2 regions of the Paenibacillus sp. FSL H3-0333 genome follow, and region 1 is predicted to be linked to the other one. Evidence: riboswitches for the same ligand, from Rfam matches in the RefSeq annotation. Region 1 holds a riboswitch; the other holds the start of a gene.

Evidence for each region. Region 1 has a riboswitch for cyclic di-AMP ahead of MHH78_RS01970 (C40 family peptidase). Riboswitches for the same ligand answer to the same signal wherever they lie in the genome.
Region 2: another riboswitch for cyclic di-AMP. It lies ahead of MHH78_RS18800 (APC family permease); the one in region 1 lies ahead of MHH78_RS01970 (C40 family peptidase).

What each region holds. Positions count from the first base shown of each region.
Region 1 is NZ_JBBODG010000001.1:453,785-458,204, reverse strand. Features, by position in the region: gene MHH78_RS01985 (c-type cytochrome) at 1-126, opposite strand, end outside; gene MHH78_RS01980 (GNAT family N-acetyltransferase) at 254-739, opposite strand; gene MHH78_RS01975 (C40 family peptidase) at 986-1,477, opposite strand; cyclic di-AMP (ydaO/yuaA leader) riboswitch at 1,482-1,624, opposite strand; gene MHH78_RS01970 (C40 family peptidase) at 2,013-2,441, opposite strand; cyclic di-AMP (ydaO/yuaA leader) riboswitch at 2,499-2,637, opposite strand; gene MHH78_RS01965 (hypothetical protein) at 2,850-3,683, opposite strand; gene MHH78_RS01960 (M1 family metallopeptidase) at 3,693-4,420, opposite strand, start outside.
Region 2 is NZ_JBBODG010000001.1:4,145,306-4,149,725, forward strand. Features, by position in the region: gene MHH78_RS18785 (sensor histidine kinase) at 1-243, shown strand, start outside; gene MHH78_RS18790 (DsbA family protein) at 337-1,095, shown strand; gene MHH78_RS18795 (disulfide oxidoreductase) at 1,092-1,526, shown strand; cyclic di-AMP (ydaO/yuaA leader) riboswitch at 1,753-1,912, shown strand; gene MHH78_RS18800 (APC family permease) at 2,041-3,858, shown strand; gene MHH78_RS18805 (ABC transporter substrate-binding protein) at 4,033-4,420, shown strand, end outside.

The DNA of each region.
Region 1 (4,420 bases):
CACAACCTCCGGCATGGTCGGCTTGTTCTGCTCCGCCACCTCGGATTTACCGGGTAGGGTAAACATTAAGATTACTGCAAAGGCACAGGCGGCAAAAAACAAACCGCTCATGATCCATTTCTGCATCTGCATCCGTCCCTCCATGTAAGCTGCTGTCTCCATTATAGCGGATGGTGAAGCGTTATCATAGTATGTGTGTCAAAAAAATGAACACAAATGATCCATTTTTTGCAAATCCCTCTTGTCTCCGGTGCTATTCCTCATAGACCATGCAATAAAAAGGCTTATTGCCGGTCGGAGTGCGGCGTTCATAGGTATCCGTTATAGTGAACCCGCATTTCTGGTAGGCGCGGATGGCGCGCTGGTTCCAGGTCAGCACCTCCAGGTCGATCTCACATTCCGGGTAACGCGACCGTGCTGCCTGCACAATAGCCTTCATGAACAGATGCCCCATTCCATGACCGCACAGATCGGGCCGCATTCCGACTCCAAGCCGGACTACCCCCTCCATCGGAAAGAGCTGGGCGAAGCCGCACAGATCCCCCTCTCCATTCACAACCGACACATATTGCTCGCTGCGCAGCTGCGGGTCTCCGAACTCCACGCCCAGCGCCTGCATCTGCTCCCAGGACATCCAGCCGTAAATATTATACGGAGGCTTGTAGCTCCACTCACAGATCTCAGCGGCATGCTGCGGCTCCATAGGCACCACATAAAAGGTTAGCGGGGAGCTAATCATTAGGGGAGGCCTCCTTCCAAGGGACATAAATTCATTTCTTCTATTAATTATATACAAAAACAGCCAGTTTCGACGCAATTTCCTTACGGAAATGCAGGAACTTGACAAACGGCAAAATATATTTTCCGAAAGCGCAGAATCAGTGTTTTACAAATATAGAGACGGGTAAGTAATTTTATAGACAAAAAAAGCCCTTCTCCAAGATTTCGGCAAAAATCTCGGAAGAGAGCGTTAGGTTACAAAGGATTATTGTACATCATCGTTGTCTTGGGAATCCGAAGCTACAGTCTTGTAGGCATCTGTACTCATGATTCGCTTGGCGCCAACGTAGCGGTTGACGTAATAGCTGTCACTCAGCGAACTGATGGTTACACCACGTGAGGAAGAGGCATGGGCGAATTCGCCGTCACCAACATAAATACCAACATGGGATATGCCCTTACCGCTTGTATTGAAGAATACAAGGTCGCCCGGTCTCATCTCGTCACGGGACACGGCAGTGCCCATCTGATATTGGGAGCCGGATTGATGGGGCAGGTTAATGCCGATCTTATCAAAAACATACATTGTAAATCCGGAGCAATCAAACCCGTTAGTTGATGTACCGCCGGACACGTATTTGGTTCCGATGGCTTTGTCGATCACTTTATCCATTTTGGAATCCGCGAAAGCGCTTCCTGCTCCGATGGTGAAGATAATGGACAAGCTTAGTACTGCGGCTGCTAGCTTCTTCTTCAAAAGTAAATACCCCTTCCAATGCCTACGAGGTTAGCTTAAGGGTTCGGTTGAAGGTCCCCTATGACCCCTCTTAGAATAGGAGGTCAATTCACCCAAAGTGGTTCCCCCGTTTCCCTAATTCATTAGGGAACTCGGCACGACTGTTGATTAGGATTAGCGGTTCATTCAATACATGACAAAACCTTTGTTAAAAGCGATTCAATAATTACAAAAATGTTACTAAAAGATCACTGCGATAATTGTAACAAAGACTAAGGCGCTTGGCAATCACTTATAACATATTAATGCATCTTTTTTGCTGTTTTTTAGAGTTATAGCCCTTTCGAAAGACTCATATCTATGCGCAGGGGTTAATTTATATGATAATTTCTTTATTTTTGCAAGAAAATGCTGTTTCAAGGCTGCGAATTCGGTGTAAAAGGTAGAATAAGGAAAAGGAAAAACCCGGAAATGATTACGGCAATAATCATCCCGGGCTCGTATAAGTTACATTTAGTTGTTAGAGGCTGAAATATTCGGGGTATGCTTCAAGGGTTCAATCGTAAGCGACAGCTTGGTAGGCTGTTGTGCTCATTACTCGTTTGGCGCCAACGTAGCGGTTGGCCCAGTAGGACTGGCTCATCGAACTGATGGTTACACCACGTGAACTCGAGGACTGTGCGAACTTCCCGTTTCCAACATAAATACCGACATGGGACACTCCGTTACCCAGGGTATTGAAGAACACGAGATCACCGGAACGCAGATTGCTCTTGGATACACTTGTTCCAACTTTGAACTGTGCTTTGGAGGTACGGGGCAAGGTAAGCCCGACATTCTTGAACACATACTTGGTAAATCCGGAACAGTCGAAGCCGCTGGTGGTTGTGCCCCCGGTTTTATACGACGTTCCAATGGTTTTTGAAATCACAGTATCCATTTTGGAATCTGCGAAGGCACTGCCCGCTCCGAGTGTGAATACCATCACAAGACCCAGCGCTGCTGCGGTGCATTTTTTCTTGAAATTCTGACTAATCAAAAGATGTACTCCTTCCAGGGCCTGCGAGGTTAGCTTAAGGATTCGGTAGAAGGTTCCCCTATGACCCCTCTAAAGCGAGATCAATTCACCCAAAATATGGTTCCCCCACTTCCCGGTGCAGGGAATTCGGCGTTTTATGCACCAGAACAGTGACTTATCGGTATTGCTTAAATTGCAAGAGTTACGGAATATTTTGCTTGAAAGATTACAACTTTGTTACTACTGGTACAGCCATCATTGTATCAGAGGATTTCCCCTTTTGCAAATGCTTTTGTCCTCTGTTCAAGCAAAAAAGAGTCCTGCTCCCGGATAGAGGGGCTGTGACTCTCTTTAGTATGCCGCTTCAGCAGCTTATTATTGTGGAAATGATTTACTGGACCAGAGGTGGTACTGGGCAGCGATTCCCCACATATCGAACAGCGTGGAGGGCAGCGGAGCTGCCTGGCGGAGCATAAGGGCCGGCAATCCGGGATAGAACAGAGCAGAGGCGCTGCAGAGCAGAATTACGGCCAGGCTTCCCGCCCCCAGAACGATGGATATACCGATCGAAGGCATCAGCATCTTCAGGCAGATCAGCAGTGAGGAGAACATGCCGGTACCGGCGGTATAGCCGAATTGCATATAGAGCAGAAGCTTGCGGACAAGGAAGAGATAGAGCAGCCAGCCCAGCACATAAGGCACCAGCTTCAGCAGAAGCTGGACATCGAGAACGCCGCTGAGCAGATGACGGTACATACGCGGAAGCAGCCAATAGAGCGGCAGGAGGGTTAGCGCCCATTCGATGAGGCTGAACACCAGCACCGGCAGCCCATATTTTCTCATTCCGGGAAAAAAGAACAGTCCCCGCGCTCCGTCGCGCTCCTGGTGAAGCTCGTGCAGCAGCCCTGCACGGATAAAGGGAGTCACCAGCAGCCTTAGCACTGTCAGCGCAAGCAGCATCCACAGCCAGTGCTGGACGGCGGAGTCGGTGCGCAGCGCGGTCTGCCCCTCGATATAATACAGCAGCCTGCCTATTCCGCTGCCGCCGGCATTCGCATCCGGGTAGCGGAGCAGGACGGGGACAACCGCGCTTTTAATGAATTTGTACAGGAAATATCCCCAGAACAGCCGGTAGATAAATAGCAGAATCAATATATAGAATTGCTCTTTCATGCTGATCCAACCGCGGGCAATTGAACTTTTCACCATTCCTTCACCTCACCAGACAAGAGTTCCGAGCAGGGTTTCAAGCAGAGTTGATGCACTAAGCGTCCAGCGGGAGAGTGTACGCGGCTCAAGCTCCGCCATTCTGAAATTATTAAGATGCCTGCTCTCCAGCAGAATGGAATGCCCCGGATCGATCTCTGCGGAGACCAGCGGCGCTTTATACGCTAACTCAAAGGAAGTAGCCTTACCCTCGCCATTCCAGTATTGCTGTACCGTGTACCCGTCTACGAAGGTGAATTTCACGGGAACATCGGGGTACAGGCTGCCCTTATTGCTTACATCAACCACAGCGCTATAGCGGCTCCCCCCGCCGTCACTGTTGTCCCGTCTGACGGTGAGCCTGATATCGTCAACTGCGAAGTCGGGTGCCCCCCCGCTATAGACATACCGCTCAAAATACGTCTGCCAGGATTGCTTGGTCACTTTCTCCACAACCTTCTGGAAGTCGGCGGTGGTCGGATGCTGGAAGCGGTATTTGCGGGCATAGGCGGCGAGGATGGCGTCCATATTCTTGGTCCCGGCGATGCGTTCGATATCCTTCAGCACCAGCTTGCCCCGGATGTATACATTGCGCGTGTAGGCGTCATCACCGGTGTATTTCCAGGTCTCCAGCTTAAGCGGCTGTGAAGAGGAGACCAGGCTGGACTGCAGCGGGAGGCTTGAGACCACACCGTATTCCTGTTCCATCAGCCGGTCTTCGGCATAAGAGGTGAAGCTCT
Region 2 (4,420 bases), 3.7 Mb from region 1:
CAGTCCTTCTCGCAGGTGGACGGGTCGCATACCCGCAAGTACCCCGGCACGGGTCTGGGCCTTGCGATCTGCAAGAAGCTTGTAGACCTGATGCAAGGAGAGATCTGGGCAGAGCCGGCAGAAGGGGGCGGCACACAATTCTTCTTCAGAATTAAGCTGCAGTCGCAAGAGGATTCCCCGGAGGTATTTTTCGGCAAGGATACAGGGGAGGGGGAGTCAGCGGAGGAGAATGAAGCCGTATAAGACAGCGATTGCCAACAAGAGAGTTAACATTATATAATTTGAAAGTAACTATTCTTTTATCACGACAGTCCAGAGGACGGAAAGGAACTCTCTTTGAGCAAAACGAAAAAGAACCGTGTCATGGCTCCCCAAATGAGCAAGCAGGAGAAGCGCAGGGCAGAGCAGGAGCAGCAGAAGCAGAAAACGAGAATTCTGATCGTGAGTACGGTGGCCATCGTTATTATTATTTTTGTAGGCTTATTCATGCTTGCTTCCAAGGACTCTTCGCCTGCCGGCACAGACAGCACGCCGGTTGCCTTCAATTACAGTGAAATGATGCGGCTTGGCAAGGAGGATGCTCCGGTCAAAATAGTGGAATTCGGCGACTTCAAATGTCCGGCTTGCGCCCAGTTCACCGGTGTCATCAAGCCGCAGATCGTTCAGGGCTATGTAGATCAGAATAAAGCAGCCTTTTATTTCGTGAATCTGGCCTTCATCGGCAAGGATTCGAGAACGGCCTCCCTGGCAGCCCTATCGGTGTATCATCAGAACCAGGAAGCGTTCTGGAAGTACTTCGATGCGATCTACGCCAATCAGGGGAATGAAGAGGAGGAATGGGCTACGCCCGACTTCATGGTGAGTCTCGCCAAGCAGCTGGAACTGCCGGTGGATTATGATCTGCTGCGCAAGGATATTGATGACCGCACCTATGAGAAGGAGCTGGACCGGGATATTCAGCTTGGCACCGATACGGGCGTAACGAATACGCCATCCTTGTACGTGAACGGCATCAAGGTGAAGGAGCCTTTCAATATGGAGGCGATTGACGCCCAGATTCAGGCAGCAGCAGCGGGAGCAGGGGCCGCCCAATGACCGCCTTCTCTGCCTTCTGCCGGCGTAACTGTCTCTACTTGGCCTGGTTCGTCTGTGTGGTTGCTGTAGCGGGAAGCCTGTATCTCAGTGAGGTCCTGCATTACGAGCCCTGCAAGCTGTGCTGGTTCCAGCGGATCTTCATGTACCCGCAGCTGTTCCTGCTGGGGATCGCCACCTACCGGGCGGACAAGCGGATCATTCCTTACGTGCTTCCCCTTAGTCTGATCGGCGGCAGCATCTCCATATATCATTATGCGGAGCAAAAAATTCCGGCGCTCAGCAAGGTGCTTCCCTGCACCATCGGCGTACCGTGCAACAAGGATTATCTGAACTGGTTCGGATTTATAACGATCCCTCTGCTTGCACTTATAGCCTTTGCCTTAATCTCCATTCTGCTCTGGACAGGACGCAAAGAGGAGCCGGCAGAGTAAGAAGCTGACGGGCAGAAGGAAGAGAAGAGAATACCCTTAATTTTAGCAAAAAATAATAGGCAAAAACCCTGTAAAATCACGTGGTAAAGGGATAATGAAAGAGAATGAAAGATCAAGACATACCGGATGATGGATTTGGTTGTTTTGAGTGCTTTTCATTCTTTTTTCATTTGTTTCCACGCTTTACGGAAGACGTGTTGTAGCTTAATATTAGTCCTTGTGAGAAGTTGAATATGCGCTGAATTTTCCGGAAGGAAAAACGGGGGAACCACACTTTGGCCAAGGCCAAAAGGGGTGAATCGGAGCAGGCTACCTGACCTGTAACCGTAGGGCTACCACAGTCCGAATCCGCCAGCTAACCTCGTAAGCCACAAGTGGGATAATGACCATGCACATTAGGCATGCGGATCATTTCCGTATGCTTATTTTGGTGCCTGCATTTATGAAATCCACTTATGAAAACAGCGCAGGGAAAGCCCATTTCAACTTAACCAAGAGAGGAACTGTTACTACAATGGTAAGCAAGGTAAAACGACTATTGATCGGGCGTCCGATGAAGTCGAACGAACTCGATCATGAAAAGTTATCCAAGGTGAAAGCACTGGCTGTCCTGTCTTCTGATGCGCTCTCGTCTGTAGCCTACGGAACAGAACAAATTCTGATTGTACTGGTGGCCGCCGGGTTCACCGCTATCTGGTACTCTTTGCCAATTGCATTAGCCGTATTGGGCTTGCTGGCCATTCTGATTCTATCCTACCGGCAGACGATCTTCGCTTATCCCCAAGGCGGGGGCGCGTATATTGTCGCCAAAACCAACCTCGGGGTTCATACCGGCTTACTGGCCGGCGGCTCTCTTCTGGTGGATTACATTCTGACGGTGGCGGTAAGCGCCTCGGCGGGGACGGATGCAATCACTTCAGCTTTTCCAAGTCTGCATAATCATAGTGTTCTGATAGCGGTATCTGTTATCGTGCTCTTAACGATTGTTAACCTGCGGGGAGTGACCGAATCGGCCTCCTTCATCGCTATCCCGGTCTATCTGTTCGTTGTTTCCATCTTCGTGCTCATCATCTCGGGGGTCTTCAAATATATGACCGGCGGCGCCCATGCCCATGTTCCTGAGATTGGCTCGGCGGTATCGAACGTGAGTATGTTCCTGCTGCTGAAGGCCTTCAGCTCCGGCTGTTCGGCTCTGACCGGGGTAGAAGCGGTCTCCAATGCTATTCCTAACTTCAAAGCGCCCGCGGAGAAAAATGCAGCCAAAACGCTGATGCTCATGGGCCTCATTCTCGGGGTAATGTTCACAGGTATTACGCTGCTCGCTTACTGGTACGGTATCATGCCTGATGAGAAGGCCACGGTGGTCTCACAGATTACCGAATCTACCTTCGGCCGCGGCGGACTGTACTTCTTCATTCAGGGGATTACGGCGGTTATCCTGTTCCTGGCAGCCAATACGGCGTACTCAGCCTTCCCGCTGCTGGCGTTCATGTTCGCCAAAGACAAATATCTGCCCCATGCCTTCATGGTGCGCGGCGACCGGCTGGGCTTCTCCAACGGTATTATTTTCCTCGGTGTCATGTCGGCTGTGCTGGTGGCGGCGTTTCACGGGAATACGGAAGGACTCATTCCATTATATGCAGTAGGGGTATTCATTCCGTTCACGCTGTCGCAGCTGGGCATGATGGTCCAATGGTACAGAACGAAGCCGAAAGGCTGGCAGAGCAAGTTCGCCGTCAATACGGTGGGGATGCTCACTACATTAACGATCACCCTGATTTTCATAATCACTAAATTCTCCAGCGTGTGGATGGCCTTTATCTTCCTGCCGGCTGTTATCATCGTGTTCCACCGGATTCACCGCCATTATATGAATATTGCCGATCAGCTACGGATCTGTCCGGCTACCGATAAGCCTTGTATCAAAGGAAGCACCGTAGTCGTTCCGGTCGCCGGTGTGACTCGCGCTGTACTGCATTCGATCAGCTATGCGAAGTCATTGACCGATAATGTGGTCGCTGTATATGTAGGCTTCGATGAAGAAGAGATTCACAAGATGGAGCAGAAGTGGGAGGAGTGGAACCCCGGCGTACGCCTAATCGTCCTGCGCTCCCGCTACCGCAGCATTATCCGTCCGCTGGTGAAGTTCATCGATACAGTAGAGTGGAAGACCTCTTCAACCGATCATATTACCGTCCTGATTCCGCAATTCGTGACCAAGCACTGGTGGCAGGCGGTGCTGCATAATCAGACCAGCTTGTTCATCCGCTCTTATCTGATGAATCAGAAGGACATTGTCATCGCCACGGTTCCTTTCCATCTGCATAAATAATATAGAAGATTATAGGAAGACGGCTGTTTCTGCTTAATGCGGAGACGGCCGTTTTTACGTTATTAAAAGTTATTGGTTGACATAGAGAATGAGAATCAATATCATCAGTATAGACAAGATGAAGGTAACAGGGCTTTTGCCAATCATGAGGGTAACATACTGGAGGGGTATTCAATGTTTTCGTTCAACCTGCAAGGATCAAGAAGCGGGAAGCTGGCGGTGGCCGGACTTATGACTACAACACTGCTGCTGTCCGCTTGCGGAAATAATAATAGCAACGCAGGCAGTAACGGTGGAGCAGGCACCGCACCTGCGGCAACCGCAGAAGCGACTGCGGAGGCCACAGCGGTACCTGCAGCAACTGCAGCACCCGCTGTGGAGAAGACCGTAACGGATGCAATGGGACATAAGGTGACCGTTCCCGCTAATCCGCAGCGTGTAATTGCTTCTTATCTGGAGGATTATCTGGTAGCACTCGGCGTGACTCCGGTTGCCCAGTGGTCTACGAAGAATGGTACTCAGGCTTACCTCGCTGCTGAGCTTAAGGACGTTCCGCCGATCA